Regions from separate parts of the Clostridium sp. HCP1S3_C6 genome, predicted to be linked through region 1. Evidence: predicted binding sites of a transcription regulator. Region 1 holds the regulator's gene; each other region holds the start of a gene.

The links. The regulator HrcA, encoded in region 1, represses chaperone genes, less so after heat shock. The targets are predictions, from matches to a motif close to TGTTAGCACTCNNNNNNNNNGAGTGCTAACA.
Region 2: the regulator HrcA is predicted to act here: its motif matches at 3,169-3,199, upstream of ACTNAO_RS01185 (Hsp20/alpha crystallin family protein).
Region 3: the regulator HrcA is predicted to act here: its motif matches at 3,134-3,164, upstream of groES (co-chaperone GroES).

Annotation. Positions count from the first base shown of each region.
Region 1 is NZ_JBQHRN010000027.1:11,608-17,243, reverse strand. It holds gene dnaK (molecular chaperone DnaK) at 1-1,352, opposite strand, end outside; gene grpE (nucleotide exchange factor GrpE) at 1,412-2,029, opposite strand; gene hrcA (heat-inducible transcriptional repressor HrcA) at 2,048-3,076, opposite strand; gene hemW (radical SAM family heme chaperone HemW) at 3,252-4,376, opposite strand; gene lepA (translation elongation factor 4) at 4,655-5,636, opposite strand, start outside.
Region 2 is NZ_JBQHRN010000002.1:21,537-27,172, forward strand. It holds gene ACTNAO_RS01165 (metallophosphoesterase family protein) at 1-203, shown strand, start outside; gene ACTNAO_RS01170 (hypothetical protein) at 169-369, opposite strand; gene ACTNAO_RS01175 (hypothetical protein) at 414-605, opposite strand; T-box leader at 697-938, shown strand; gene asnS (asparagine--tRNA ligase) at 1,000-2,394, shown strand; gene ACTNAO_RS01185 (Hsp20/alpha crystallin family protein) at 2,567-3,031, opposite strand; gene ACTNAO_RS01190 (potassium/proton antiporter) at 3,708-5,120, opposite strand; gene ACTNAO_RS01195 (hypothetical protein) at 5,283-5,444, opposite strand; gene ACTNAO_RS01200 (ABC transporter ATP-binding protein) at 5,595-5,636, opposite strand, start outside.
Region 3 is NZ_JBQHRN010000022.1:13,608-19,243, forward strand. It holds gene guaB (IMP dehydrogenase) at 1-251, opposite strand, end outside; gene ACTNAO_RS08760 (type II secretion system protein) at 579-992, opposite strand; gene groL (chaperonin GroEL) at 1,156-2,778, opposite strand; gene groES (co-chaperone GroES) at 2,797-3,081, opposite strand; gene ACTNAO_RS08775 (4Fe-4S dicluster domain-containing protein) at 3,437-4,927, opposite strand; gene ACTNAO_RS08780 (DNA-3-methyladenine glycosylase family protein) at 5,136-5,636, opposite strand, start outside.

The DNA of each region.
Region 1 (5,636 bases):
TCTATATCAAATGTTACTTCGATTTGAGGAATTCCTCTTGGAGCTGGTGCTATTCCTGAAAGATTAAATCTTCCAAGGCTCTTATTATCAGCAGCCATTTGTCTTTCACCTTGTAATACGTTTATATCAACTGAAGTTTGATTATCTGCATAAGTTGAGAATATTTGACTCTTCTTTGTTGGAATTGTTGTATTTCTTTCTATTAATGGAGTTGAAATACCACCTGCTGTTTCAATACCAAGTGTTAATGGAGTTACATCAAGTAATAATACATCTTTAACTTCTCCTGTTAATACACCTGCTTGAATAGCTGCACCTATTGCAACACATTCATCTGGATTAACTCCCTTTGATGGTTCTTTTCCAGTAAAGTTTTTAACAGCTTCAACAACTGCTGGAATTCTTGTAGAACCACCTACTAATATTACTTTGTCTACATCATTAATTGAAAGACTAGCATCTGCTAAAGCTTTCTTCATTGGTTCTATTGATCTTTGAACTAAATCAGCAGTTAATTCATTGAATTTAGCTCTAGTAAGATTCATATCTATATGTTTTGGACCTGTAGCATCTGCTGTAATAAATGGTAAGTTAATATTTGTTTGAGTTGAAGAAGATAATTCTATTTTAGCTTTTTCAGCTGCTTCTTTTAATCTTTGAAGAGCCATTTTATCATTTCTTAAATCAATACCATTTTCTGATTTAAATGTATCAGCTATATAATCCATTATCTTATTATCAAAGTCATCTCCACCAAGTCTTGTATCACCATTTGTTGCTAAAACTTCAAATACACCATCACCAAGTTCAAGTATAGATACATCAAATGTACCTCCACCTAAATCATAAACTAATATCTTTTCATTTTGTTCTGTTTTATCAAGACCATATGCAAGTGAAGCTGCTGTTGGTTCATTTATAATTCTTAAAACTTCAAGTCCTGCTATTTTACCTGCATCTTTAGTTGCTTGTCTTTGAGCATCATTAAAATATGCTGGTACAGTAATTACTGCTTGAGTAACTTTTTCTCCTAAATAACTTTCAGCATCAGATTTAATTTTTTGAAGTATCATTGCTGAAATTTCTTGTGGAGAATATTCTTTATCATCAATTTTAGTTTTATGACTAGTTCCCATTTCTCTTTTAATTGAAATTATTGTTTTGTCTGGATTTGTAATTGCCTGTCTTTTTGCAACTTGACCTACTAATCTTTCACCATCTGCTTGGAAAGATACAACTGATGGAGTAGTTCTAGATCCTTCTGAGTTTGCTATTACAACTGGTTCTCCACCTTCCATAACAGCTACACATGAATTTGTTGTTCCTAAATCAATACCTATAATTTTTCCCATGATTATTCCTCCTAATCTTATATATTAATCTTTATTTTTTTACTTAATTATTAAATATTTTAATTTGCAACCTTAACAACTGAATGTCTAATTACCTTTTCGCCTCTCTTGTATCCTTTCATAAATACTTCAGCTACTTGGTTTTTATCAAAATTTTCATCTTCTACATGCATTACTGCTTGATGAAGATTTGGATCAAAGTCCTTTGATGCATCTATTTCTTCTACTCCCAATTTTTCAAAAGCTGATTGAAGTCCTTTTATAGTCATTTCAATTCCTTTTTTAAGGTCCTCAAAATTTCCTTCTGCTAAAATTGCTCTTTCTAAGTTATCAGCTACTGGAAGTATTTCTTTAAGTACATCTACACATGCATCTGTGTAAATTCCTTCTTTTTCTTTTGCTGTTCTTTTTCTAAAATTATCATATTCAGCTGTTTGTCTTAAAAGTCTATCTTTTAATGTTTGAACTTCATTTGTAAGTTTTTTTACTTCATCTTTACTTTTTCTAAGCATAGTAAATGTATCCTCTGAATTTTCTTTTGATTCATCCTCTTCATTATTTTCTGTATTTTCATTTAAGTTATTATCTTCATTTTCTATAACATTTTCTTCTTCAGAAACATTATCTTTTTCTAAATTTTCATCTTCTAACTTAACATCTTTTTCTTTATTAGTCATTAAAATTTCCCACCTCTTTTATAATCTTTGATTTTTTAATGTATCATTAAGTTCTTTCATAACTTGAGCCATTATTGCAATAACCTTTGAATAGTTAATTCTTCTAGGACCTATTAAACCAATTGTACCAATTGGACCATTTCCCATTGAATACTCTGCTGAAATAATACTGCAATTCTTTGCTTCTGGAAGATAATTTTCATCTCCAATTTTTATACTTATATCACCATTTGGTGCTAATAATTTTAATACATAATCTTTATTGTAGAGCAGATTAAGTATCTCTTTTGCATTGTCTATATCGTTGTATTCTGGATAATTAAATATGTTAGTAGTTCCCTCCATAAATATTTCTGATGTATCTTCTGACCTTAATGTTTCATAAAGTGCAGGAACTATTGCATTAAATATATCATCATAACCAGATAAATCAGATTTCATATTGTTTATTACTTCTAAATTTATTTCTTCAATTGTAAGATCAGCTAGCCTTTTGTTAAGAACTTGATTTATTATAAATAAATCTTTTTCATTTGGCATTGAGTTAATCTTTATTCTATGATTTTTTATAACTCCACTACTTGTTATTATCACTGAAACTAAATTATGATCATCCACTCTTATAAGTTGAACAGATTTAATACAACTCTTACGCATAGAAGGCGTTTGTACTATACATGTTAAATTAGTCAATTCAGATAAAAGACTACTTGCTTGCTTTACAATTTTATCAACTTCAAGCATAGCACAATCAATAACATATTTCTTTATTTGAAGTTCCTCATCATCTGATAATTTAGATTGTTTCATTAAGTTATCAACATATAACCTATATCCCTTACTTGATGGAATTCTTCCTGCAGATGTATGAGGCTGTTCTAGAAGTCCCATTTCTTCTAAATCTGACATTTCATTTCTTATTGTAGCAGGACCTACTCCTAAATCATACTTTTTAGCTATAGTCCTAGAACCTACAGGTTCACCTGTATTTATATAGTCATTTATTATAGCTTCTAAGATTTTTATTTTTCTCTTATCTATAGCCATAAACATCACCTCATTTTATTAGCACTCGTCATTCATGAGTGCTAATGACTATGCTTTTATAGTATTCTCAAAGATGATTTTTGTCAATGCATTATGGGTTTCTATATTTTCATTTTCTTAAGATATATATAATATTACTCTCTTTTTCTCTGTTTTTCTTAAAATTACTCCATTTTTAAAAAATAAATTCACACATTACTTCATTAGAAAATTCAATTCCTAAAGGTGTTAATTTTATTCTTTCATCTTTATCTAATAATAATCCTTTTTTTATATTATTATTTATTTGAGAGTTATATATACTATAAATATTCTTTTTAAATCTTCTTTCAAATTCAAGCTTTTCTATGCCTTCTATCATTCTTAATCCCATAAACATAAATTCTTCCATATTATCATTTAAATTATTAATATTTTCTATAATTTCTGTACTTTTATTATTATCTATTAAATGTATATATTCTTTTATATCCTGTACATTCTTAATTCTTTTTGAATCAATAAATGAACTGCTATATGCCCCAACTCCTAAGTATTCATTGCATTTCCAATATTGTATATTATGAAAACACCTTTTATTATCTTTTGCAAAATTAGATATTTCATACTGATTATACCCATTTAATTCTAATAATTCTTTTCCCTTATGATACATTTCTCTCTCTTGATCTTCATTAGGCAAATTCAATTTTTCATTTTCATAGTCCTTAAAAAAAGGAGTACCTTCTTCTATAATAAGACTGTACGCGGAAATATGCTCTGGTTTTAAATTAATAATTTCTTTTAGGCCATTAATGTAATTTTTTACACTTTGATTTGGGAGTCCAAACATTACATCTATATTTACATTATTAAAACCGTATTTCCTTATCTTTTGGTAGTTTTCCTTAAATTGTTCAAAAGTATGTATTCTACCTATAGATTTTAGTATATTATTATCTACTGATTGAAGTCCAATACTTATTCTATTAATATTGTATTTTTTTATAATTTTCAGTTTATTATCACTTATGGTTCCTGGATTACATTCTATAGTTTTTTCAGCATTTTCCTTAAAATTAAGCTTATCTAAACATTTAAGAAGTTTCTCTAAATCTCCTTCACTTAAATAACTTGGAGTACCTCCTCCTATAAAAAGACTCCTTATAATATATTTTGTTGCCTTCATATTAATTTCTTTTATTAGCGCATTAATATAATCACTCATAAGATTTTCTCTATTTGCAAAAGATGGGAAGTCACAGTATAAACATTTACTTTTACAAAAAGGAATATGCACATATAATGATAATTCTTTCATTTTTTTCTCCTAAAAAATTTTTCTCTTCTAAAAATAGATATCGCATTAGATTTTTAACCTCTAATGCGACAATTGTTATTAATGTTTATTATTTTTAAGTGTAGCCTCAATTATTTGTTTCATTAAGCTTCTATTCTTTCCTTGCCTCGCAAAAATTTTAATTTTAAGTAAGCCACAATTTCAAGTCATACACCTAACTTAATTATGCCAATGCTCTCTAGGCCCTAAATATTTGCTTTAAGCAAAGCGTAAAAGCACTTAATTATCTAATTTTTTATTTAATCAACTTTAAGAACAGCCATAAATGCCTCTTGTGGAACTTCAACAGATCCAACTTGTCTCATTCTCTTCTTTCCTTCTTTTTGCTTCTCTAGAAGCTTCTTCTTTCTTGAAATATCACCACCATAGCATTTTGCAAGTACGTCTTTTCTCATTGCTTTAATTGTTTCTCTTGCAATAATTTTAGAACCAATAGCTGCTTGTATTGGAATTTCAAAAAGCTGTCTTGGAATTATTTCCTTAAGCTTTTCTGCTATTGCTCTTCCCTTTGCATAAGCTCGCTCTTCTGGAACAATCATAGATAATGCATCTACAATATCCCCATTTAATAATATATCAAGTTTTACAAGTTTTGTTCTATTATAGCCTTTATGTTCATAATCAAGAGAAGCATATCCTCTTGTTCTTGATTTTAATGTATCAAAAAAATCGTATATTATTTCATTTAATGGCATATCATAATTAATTACAGCTCTAGTTTGTTCTATATATTGCATATCAATATATTTACCTCTTCTATCCTGACAAAGTTCCATTACTGTTCCTACATATTCTGTTGGTGTAATTATACTTGCTTTAACTATTGGCTCTTCCATATAATCAATTTCCGTTGCTTCTGGAAGATTAGTTGGATTTGTTATTTCAAGCACTTCCCCATCAGTTTTTATTACTTTATATATTACAGAAGGCGCTGTAGTAATAATATCTAAATTAAACTCTCTTTCTATTCTTTCCTGGATTATTTCCATATGCAAAAGACCTAAGAAACCACATCTAAATCCAAATCCTAGTGCTACTGATGTTTCTGGTTCAAAATTTAAAGCTGCATCATTAATTTGAAGTTTTTCAAGTGCTTCCTTAAGTTCTTCATATTTTGCACCATCTACTGGATATATACCAGAATAAACAACAGGGATTGCAGGTTTATATCCTGGAAGTGCTTCTTCAGTAGGATTGTCAGCATCTGTTATAGTATCACCA
Region 2 (5,636 bases), on a different contig from region 1:
TTATAAATTGTGGAAGTGTAGGCAAACCAAAAATAGGATCTCCTAATTCTACTTACTGTTTATTAGACATTGATCCTTTAGGAAAAGTAACTCCTCAAATAAGGCAAGTTTCCTATGAAGTCAAAAAAATAATTAAGGATATGGAAATGTTAAATTTCCCATCTTCACTTATAAGAAGCTTTGAAGAAGGTCAGGAATATTAAAATGTACAACAATTCTTATGTTAACAATAATGGGCAAAATTCTATGTATAACAATCCTTTCTTTAATATCACTTATATTTAGTATATTAGCTGTATGTGTATTCTTTAGTAAAAGTTCTTCAAGTACACCTATACTTATACTTGATTTTGTAAGTGCTTTTTTCACTTTTAAAAATATGGCATCCAAAACACTTTGGATGCCTTCTTATATCAATCTTTCATATCACCTTCTTCATTATCTTCTTCGTTAATATCTTCTAATACTAATTCTATATCTTCTACTGCTTCCTTAATGTCTTCTACAATATCTTCTTTACTAGTATTCTCATCCCTTGATACAAGCCTGCCTTTCAATATGTTTACTTTTTGTAATTTCTTATTTAAAATTTTTTGACCTTTCATTTAATCCTCCCAAAAAAATATATGTATTAGTATATGATGAAACAGTTGCATTTGCGCTAAAAGTATTGTAAAATCGAATTAATGTTATATTTTATAAACTATGATAAGAAGAGTAAGTTTAGAACTACGTCTTAGCGAATAAGGGATGGTGTAAGCCTTATACAAAGTCTATTCTGAAAAACATCTTTGAGTTTCTAACCGAAAGTTAATATTTTAATTAGTAGGCTTAGACGTAATTGACGCGTTAAGTTATAGGGCATTTAATAAATGCCTGTTTAAGTGGCTTTTTAGCAAATTAGGTGGTACCGCGAATATATATCATTCGTCCTTTTTATAGGATGAATGATTTTTTATTTAAGTAATAAATTTTATATCTGTAAATGGAGGTAAATTAATGGAAAAATCTATATTAGTAAAATCTATATTTAGAGAAACAGAAAAATATGTATCAAAAGAAGTAAGAATATCTGGTTGGGTAAGAACTTTAAGAGCTTCTAATGCATTTGGTTTTATTGAAGTTAATGATGGTTCTTTCTTTAAAAACATTCAAGTTGTATTTGGTAATGAACTTTCAAATTTTAAAGAAATATCAAAACTTGCTATAAGTTCATCTATAACTGTAATAGGTACTTTAGTTGAAACACCAGAAGCTAAACAACCCTTTGAAATTCAAGCAAAAGAAGTTATATTAGAAGGAAATTCAGATTCTGATTATCCTCTTCAAAAGAAAAGACATACTTTTGAATACTTAAGAACTATAGCTCATTTAAGACCTAGAAGTAATGCTTTTTCCGCTACATTTAGAGTTCGTTCAGTAGCTGCTTATGCTATACATAAGTTCTTCCAAGATCAAGGTTTTGTATATACAAATACTCCAATACTTACAGGAAGTGACTGTGAAGGTGCAGGTGAAATGTTCCAAGTAACAACTTTACCTCTTAATAATGCCCCAACTACAGAAGATGGAAATATTGATTACAAACAAGATTTCTTTGGTAAGGAAACAAATCTTACTGTATCAGGTCAATTAAATGCTGAATGTTTTGCATTAGCTTTTAGAAATGTATACACATTTGGTCCAACATTTAGAGCAGAAAATTCAAATACAGCTAGACATGCTGCTGAATTCTGGATGGTTGAACCTGAAATTGCATTTGCAGACCTTGCAGATGATATGGATCTTGCAGAAGCAATGTTAAAGTATGTTATAAAATACGTTATGAATGAATGCCCAGAAGAAATGGAATTTTTCAATAAATTTGTTGATAAGGGCTTACTTGACAGACTAAATCATGTTGTATCTTCAGATTTTGGAAGAGTTACTTATACAGAAGCTGTTGAAATATTAAAGAAAGCTAAAAAAGATTTTGACTATCCAGTTGAATGGGGTATAGACCTTCAAACTGAACACGAAAGATACTTAACTGAAGAACACTTTAAAAAGCCAGTATTTGTTACTGACTATCCAAAGGATATTAAAGCATTCTACATGAGAATAAATGATGACAATAAAACTGTTGCTGCAGCAGACTGTTTAGTTCCAGGAATAGGAGAGATTATTGGAGGAAGCCAAAGAGAAGAGAGACTTGATGTATTAAAGAAAAGAATGGCTGAACTTGGACTTAAAGAAGAGGATTATTGGTGGTATCTAGAACTTAGAAAATACGGAGAAACAAAACATGCTGGATTTGGTCTTGGTTTTGAAAGACTTATTATGTATATAACTGGTATGTCTAACATAAGAGACGTTCTTCCATTCCCAAGAACAACAGGTCAATCAGAATTTTAATAAAAAAAATTGCGAACTAGCTTAAATGCTGAGTTCGCAATTTTTTTATTTGTATATTATTCATAAATATTTTTCTTTTTAGCTTTTGCCTTTGCTTGTTTTTTCTTTAAAGGATGCTTTGGATTTTTATCTGACATATTTATCGCCTCTTTTCTTTTTTACTTATATGTCATTATCCTTCAATGGCAATATATTTCTTATTTTCTACTTCTGGTTTTGCTTCTTTCTTAGGAACAAATAATTTCAAGATACCATGTTTAAATTCACCTTTAATATCTTCTTCTTTTAAGGCATCTCCTACATAAAAGCTTCTTTCACATGCTCCTGTATAACGTTCCTTTCTAATATAATGACCACTATCCTTTTCTTTTTCGTCCTTATCTAGACCTTTTGCTGCACTGATAGTTAAATATCCATTTTCAAGACTAGCCTTAATTTCTTCTTTTGTGAATCCTGGTAGATCCATCTCTATTTCATAGCCATCTTCTTTTTCTTTAATATCAGTTTTCATAATTCTATTAGCTTTCTTTCCATATAATTTCTTTTCTACATTCTTCATATCTTTATCTTCGTAGAATGGGAAATCATTAAAGAAATCATCAAACAAATTTTCTCCAAAAATACTAGGCATTAACATAAGTCATCTCTCCTTTTCATAAACATATATTGTTTACCTTGTTTTTTTTGGAACAGGGATGTTTCAAGAACTTCACAGGATTTTCTATCCTTTTTATTGTTCCCTTCCTTTGTTCTTAACTATGTTATAACACTCTTTATTAGCACTGTCAAGTGGTGAGTGCTAATTTTTCTATTTTTTATATACTTTCACTTTTTTTTAAATCTAATATATATTTTAAGGTAGATTTAAGCAAACTGTTTAATAATATAATCATAGACAGAAACAAAAATACATTTAAATACTTACTCCCCCTAGTAAATATTTAAAAAATGTTTCTCATATTTTATTTATCCCCTAAGAAAAGATGCAGATTCTCCTCATTATCTGCATCTTTTTGTTTTGCTAAAAAATCTTAATTACATGTAAAGCTCATGGAATTCATTACCTTATTTTAAACTAAATTTAAAGTAAAAGAAATCATAATTAAATTAAACTATTACTTAAATAATATTTAGGAATAATTTTTTTCAATATATACTATTATCATAAGAAAAGACAAAAGGAATTTTTAGAAAGGAGATGTTTAATATGATTTTTGCTGTAACTGCTCTTTTAACTTTTATTGCTTTAGGTGCATATACATTATTAGCAAATTAATATATATTTATATAAAAAGTTGCAGCTAATATAAAACTTAGCTTGCAACTTTTTTATTGCTATTATAAATAACAACTATATCATTTTCTTTTATCTTACTTCTACCTCTTGGGATAATATTTTCATCGCCTCTCTTTATCATCAAAGCTAATGAATCTTTTGGTAATTGTATTTCTTGTAAAGTTTTATTTTGCCAATGATGTCCATTAGGAATAAACACCCTCATTAATGTCATATCTGATTCTTCTTGATAGTCGTTAAATGTTTTTCTAATATCAAATTTTTCATCCACCATATTCAATTTAGAAGCAACCAATGATAAAAGAGATCCTTGAATTAGAACTGACATAAATGCAACTAACAAAACTATATGATATATATTGTTTTGAATAGATGTATTACTTGCTATTATCATAATTGAAAAAACAATAGATGATGCACCTCTAAGTCCAGACCACGATACAAGCATACATTTATCATTACTACATTTAAATATTTTTAATATAACAAATACTACTGCTGGTCTTGCTATTAATGTTAAAAATATACAAATATAAACTCCTATTAAAAAAATTCCTGGTATCTCATGAGGATTTGCAAGTAATCCTAACAAGAAAAATATTAATATCTGAGATAAGCCTGTAATTCCGTCAAAAAAATGAACTAAATTTATCTTATTACCTATAGAACTGTTTCCTAGCAATATTCCTGTAATATAAACGCTTAAATATCCATTTCCATCTATCATCACAGACAAAGCAAAAGACATTAATGCTATAGCTATAACAAATATACTATCTAATTCATCATTAATTCTTTTTACCCTTTTCATTACATAAATGCTCATTATGGCAATTACTATTCCTATTAATATACCAAAGAAAATCTGCTTAAATATTAAAGGTAAAATAGAAATATTACTATCATTGTTTAAAAAACTTAATCCAATTATCACAAGCATATAAGCTATAGGATCATTACTTCCACTTTCAAGTTCTAAAATGGATGCTGTGTTATCTTTTAAGTTCAATTTTTTTGATCTAAGTATAGAAAATACAGATGCTGCATCGGTAGGACTTAATACTGCTCCTATTAAAAATGATTCTATATAGCTAAAAGATAAAACATAATGGCAAAATAAGAATACAAGAAATGCAGTACCAAAAACACCTAAAGTAGATAAAAGTATTGATTCTTTAGCAACACTTTTTGCCACTTTCCACTTAGTACAAAATCCACTATAAAACATTATAAATATAAGTGCTATTGAACAAACTTTTTCTGTAATATCATAATTATCATAATTTATCTTAAATATTCCATCTGCTCCAAATATCATACCTATTATCATAAATAATACTAATGAAGGTACTCCAAATTTATATGAAAACTTATTAGCAAGTATACAACTTAATATTACTATTGCACAAAGAAATAAATTAAACTCCAAAGTTATCACCCCATTTTTTGTATATATAGTAATTATATATTATATACCTATACTCTTAAATATTTTTGTCAAAATTTCTAATAATATTAAATAATTTTATTTATTAATATTATTTTTAAATTAATAAATAAAAATAGAACTATCTATTATTAAAAGATAATTCTACTTCGTAAAACTACAGTTTGAAAAAGTAACTTCTCTCCCAATTGCTATACCACTGTTTTCTGAATTGCTTTTGCCACATATAATATTGAGAATACATATAAATAACAATGCAGCAATAAACGCAACAATTATAGTTGATAAAAAGGTTTTTCCTGGCATCTTCCTCACCCCTCTTACAAGATTATGATAATAAAATAATGTAAAATTCATATACAAGCAATTGTAAAATCTTATTAATCTTATTGTTAAATGCTATTAAGCAAATAAAAGCAGTTTATGACAAAAATCATAAACTGCTTTTATTATTTGCTATGATGCTTCGCTTTCATCTACTACTTCTTCTCTTCCAAC
Region 3 (5,636 bases), on a different contig from region 1:
TCAACTTCTTTTGCCTGCTCTTCTATTGTCATATTTTTATGTATAACGCCTATGCCACCTTCTCTAGCCATTGCAATTGCCATCTTAGATTCAGTAACTGTATCCATTCCTGCACTTATCATTGGTATGTTTAAAGCAATTGTCTTTGTAAGATTAGTTTTTAAGGAAACCTCTCTTGGTAGTATTTCTGATTTGTTAGGCATTAACAAAACATCATCGAAAGTATAACCTTGTTTTAAAATTGTTGCCATAAAAAATATCCTCCCTTTTGAAACTTATTTATTTTTTGTTTACTTTTTTAATAAAGCATACCAAAAAAATCCTATTTTTGCATATAAAAAAAACGACATAGTCGATTAATGTATAGTATGCCATTGATTAATTAATAAAAAAATAAAATTTTAGCATGCTAAATCAAAATACAGATTATCTGTATTTTGAGTTTTCAAATTAAATTTATTATAATGTATCAATTTGTCAAAGTCAATAGAATACAAATGTAAAATTGAATTTTGACATATAAAAATCAATTAAAAAACAATAAATATCAGAAAAACATTGTAATTTATCATTATTTTTTATGGCATGCAAACTTTATCATTTTCAACTTTAAAATCTTGTTTACCTTCTACAATTTTTTGAAGTTCTCCATATGTTAATGTATCATCTACATTATCAATATAATTATCATCATTATCCTTATCAAGTTTTAAATAGTTACTATCAATAATTTTGTTTTTAAATGTCTTATAAGTATCATCCTCTTTTATTTGTTCTGCTTTATTGAAGTTATATGTTTGAGCAGCCATAACAACTTCCCTAGCCCCTACTAAAGCTTTTGTTTTTTTAGCCTCTTCAATATAACCTGCTATCTTAGGAATAGATACTGCAGATAAAATAGCTACTATTGCCATTACAGCTATAAGTTCAACTAATGTAAATCCTCTTTTTACGACTTTATTATTATTTAGTGGAAATATTTCTTTTTTCATATCAATTACTCCTTAATAATTATATTTTCCTTACGGATATTATAATTATTACCACTTATTCAATTTTTATAATATTGTCCACTAATTTTTTTATAAAAAGCTATAGCAAAAAGGCTATGCACTTTTTATGCATAGCCTATATAATTATTTTTCTTATTTAATTTTAGTACATTCCTTCCATTCCTGGAGCACCTGCTGGCATTTGAGGTTCCTTTGATGGAATTTCTGCTACTGCTGCTTCTGTTGTTAAGAATGTAGCTGCAACTGATGCTGCATTTTGAAGTGCTGATCTTGTAACCTTAGTTGGATCAACAATTCCACCCTTAACCATATCTATATATTGATCGTGAAGGGCATCATATCCCATTCCAGCTTCACTATTCTTTATCTTATCTATTATTACTGATCCTTCAAGACCTGCATTAAATGCAATTTGTCTCATTGGTTCTTCTAATGCTCTTACTATAATGTTTATACCAACTTGAGTATCAGGTACATCAGATTTTAATTTAGCTACTTCATTTATTATATTAACATATGCAGTACCACCACCTGCTACTATACCTTCTTCAACTGCTGCTTTAGTTGCATTTAAAGCATCTTCTATTCTTAATTTTCTTTCTTTAAGTTCTGTTTCTGTAGCTGCTCCTACTTTAACAACAGCAACTCCACCTGCAAGTTTTGCAAGTCTTTCTTGTAATTTTTCTCTATCAAATTCTGAAGTAGTTTCTTCTATTTGATTCTTAATTTGGCTAACTCTTTCTTTTATTTCTACAGAGTTTCCTTTACCATTAACTATAGTAGTATGTTCTTTAGTTACTTTTACACTATCTGCCTGTCCTAACATATCTAAAGTTACATCTTTAAGTTCTCTTCCAAGTTCTTCTGAAATAACTTCACCACCAGTTAAAATAGCTATATCTTGAAGCATTTCTTTTCTTCTATCACCAAAACCTGGAGCTTTTACAGCAACACATGTAAATGTTCCTCTTAATTTATTAACTACTAATGTTTGAAGAGCTTCACCTTCAACATCTTCAGCTATTATTAGAAGCTTCTTGCCACCTTGAACTATTTGTTCTAATAATGGTAATATTTCTTGAATATTTGAAATCTTCTTGTCAACTATTAATATATATGGGTTATCAAGATTTGCTTCCATCTTTTCAAGATCTGTTGACATGTAAGCTGATACATATCCTCTATCAAATTCCATACCTTCAACTACATCAAGTTCAGTTCCCATTGATTTAGATTCTTCTATAGTAATAACACCTTCGTTACCTACTTTTTCCATAGCATCTGATATTAATTTACCTATATTTTCATCTGCAGCTGAAACTGATGCAACTCTTGCTATATCTTCTTTTCCATCAACTTTTTTAGAAATCTTTTTAATTTCTTCTACTGCCTTTTCTACAGCCATGTTAATACCATTTCTAAGAAGCATTGGATTAGCTCCTGCAGTTACATTTTTAAGTCCTTCTCTTATAATTGCTTGTGCTAAAAGTGTTGCTGTAGTAGTACCATCACCTGCTACATCATTTGTCTTTGTTGCAACTTCTTTTACAAGTTGTGCTCCCATGTTTTCGTATGGATCTTCAAGTTCAATTTCTCTTGCTATAGAAACACCATCATTTGTTATAAGTGGAGCTCCAAACTTCTTATCTAAAACAACGTTTCTTCCTTTAGGACCTAAAGTTACCTTTACAGTATCTGCTAATTTATCAACACCAACTTGCATTGCTCTTCTTGCATCTTCACTAAATTTAATCATTTTTGCCATAATATAATTACCTCCTAATTATTCAACTATTGCTAATATATCTTCTTGTTTAAGTATAGTATATTCTTCTCCAGCTACCTTAACTTCATTTCCTGCATATTTAGAATATAAAACTTTATCGCCAACTTTAACTTCCATTTCAACTCTTTTACCATCAACTATTGCACCAGGACCTACTGCAACTACTTCAGCTTCTTGTGGTCTTTCTTTTGCAGCTCCAGTTAAAACTATACCGCTTTTAGTTTTTTCCTCTGCCTCTAACTTTTTAATTACTACTCTTTCTCCAAGTGGTTTAATATTCATTAAAATTCCCTCCTTAAATTTTATATATATTATTAATTTATTATTTTTCATTTGTTAGCACTCACTCCATTAGAGTGCTAATACAATTATTATAATATATCTTCATGATATTTTATTCAAATAATACAATATATATTATACCCTCAATTTAGCCGATTATATGCTATTTCCTAAAAATATTGCAATATTACTCACTTTTTCTAAATAATTCTTTATTATAAATAATTAATTGTTACTTCAATAGTATATTTAATCAAAATACCAACCCACTTAATCTTAAGAATTAATTTTATAAAAAAAGTGCTACCAATTACATAAATAATTGATAACACTAAAATTTATATATAAGGCTTGTTTACTTTTCTAAGTTTATACCAGTAAATTCTTCAATTTTTTCATCAGCTAAAACTGATTTTCTTGATGCCTGCATATTTTCTTTCATGAATTTTCCCTTTGCTTTCATTGTAGGTGTTATTTTAGATGCACCATTTATGCAACCACCTTCACACATCATACCTTCAATAAAGTTTCCTGGCATTTTTCCTACTTTGGCCATAGTCATTGTTCTTTTAATTTCATCAGGTCCAGATGCCTTAACAGGTTTAAATTCTATATCTATGTTCTTATCCTTAACATAGTTTTGTATAGCTGCAGTAAGACCACCTAAGGCTCCAAAACCTCTACCAAATGTTGATGCTTCATCTACTACTTCATCTTCACATTCTGCCGGATTTATGTCAAAAGCTTCAAATAACGCAGCTAATTCTTCAAATGTTATTACATAATCAGTTGAATCTTTTAAATTTTTCTTAGCAGCTTCACTCTTTTTAGCTGTACAAGGTCCTATAAACACAACCTTAGCATCCTTGTCTTTCATCTTTATATATCTTCCTGCTGCAACCATAGGTGATACAGTTCCTGATATTCTATCTACCTGATCTGGGAATACCTTTTCTATATATGAATGGAATCCAGGGCAACATGAATTTGTCATGTACTTATCTCCTCTTTCCATTCTTTCTACAAATTCATTACTTTCATGAACAGTTACTGCATCTGCTCCACATGCAGCTTCAACCATATCTACAAAGCCTAATTTTTTAATTGCATTTTTTATTTGTCCATATTTTACCTTCATTCCAAATTGACCAGCTATTGCAGGTGCAACTGTTGCATATATCTTTTCCTTATTTGATAATGCCTTTGCAACAGGAACAATTAAACTCTTATCTGAAATAGCACCGAATGGACATGCAGCCATACATGCACCACAATTAATACATTTACTTTCATCTATTTTAGATCTTCTAGTTTCTTTATCTATTTCTAATGCTCCAGTTGGACAGACAACCTTACATGGTCTCATAACTTCTGCTATAGCATTGTATGGACAAGCTTTTTTACACATACCACATTCTTTACATATTTCATAATTTATAAACGCTCTTCCATTAATATAGCTTATAGCACCAAAGTTACAAGCTTCTTGACATTTATGGGCCACACAATTTCTACAAGAATCTGTAACAGAATACTTATTTATTGGACATTTATCACAAGCTGATTCTATTACATACATTATCTGTTCATTTTCTTTTATATCTATTAAATTCTTATTTTCACTATCTCCATTTGCTAAAAATCCTGCTGCAAGTTTTGCTCTTTCTAAAACTATTGCTCTTTCCTTATATACGCAACATCTATAGTGGGCTACATCGCCTTTTATTACTTCGTAAGGAATCTTTTCTATATTTTCTTCTGTAACTAAATCCTTCATTGCTAATTTTGCAACTTCTGTCAAAACTTCATGTTTTAATTTACTCAAACGATTTTCAAACTCAAACATTATTTTCCTCCATATTATTTTTTCACCACACATTATATAGATTGTTATAAAAATAACAATCTATACATATTATAACATACTTTAAAAGTAAAATAATGCATATATGGAGTTTTTAATTTATTTTTAGCTTTTTCTTCCAAACAATATACTTTTTATACTGTATACTTTACTTTATTAATAAATTAATAATTATATTTAAATAAAAATGTTAATCTATATTTATCCTATTTTCCCTTGCATTATAAAATAGGTATTGCTGAGCAAATCCAGATAATTCTTTAAATTTATTTCTAGCAAAAATTCTTATTTTATTTAGGGATACATCTTCTATACCATAAAAATGTATCATAGCTCTTTTTACCCATACATCAACAGGAAACGCAGATGTTTTTTTCATAGAAAAAAGCATTATGCAATCAGCAACTTTACTACCTACTCCCTTAAATTTTTGAAGTTCTGTGTGGCATAAATCATCATTTAATTCTTTAATGTAATCAAGATTATATGATTCATCTTCATTATTTAATAGATTATTTATAGTATCTACTATATATTTACTCCTAAAAGATGCTCCTGTTTCTCTTATTTCATCCTCCGTAGCACCTGAAATCTCTTGTATAGTTGGAAATGCATAATATGTTTCTCCATTATATGTTATTTTTTTGCCATATTTTTTTGAGATTCTCTCAATTGTCCTTGAAATAACAGG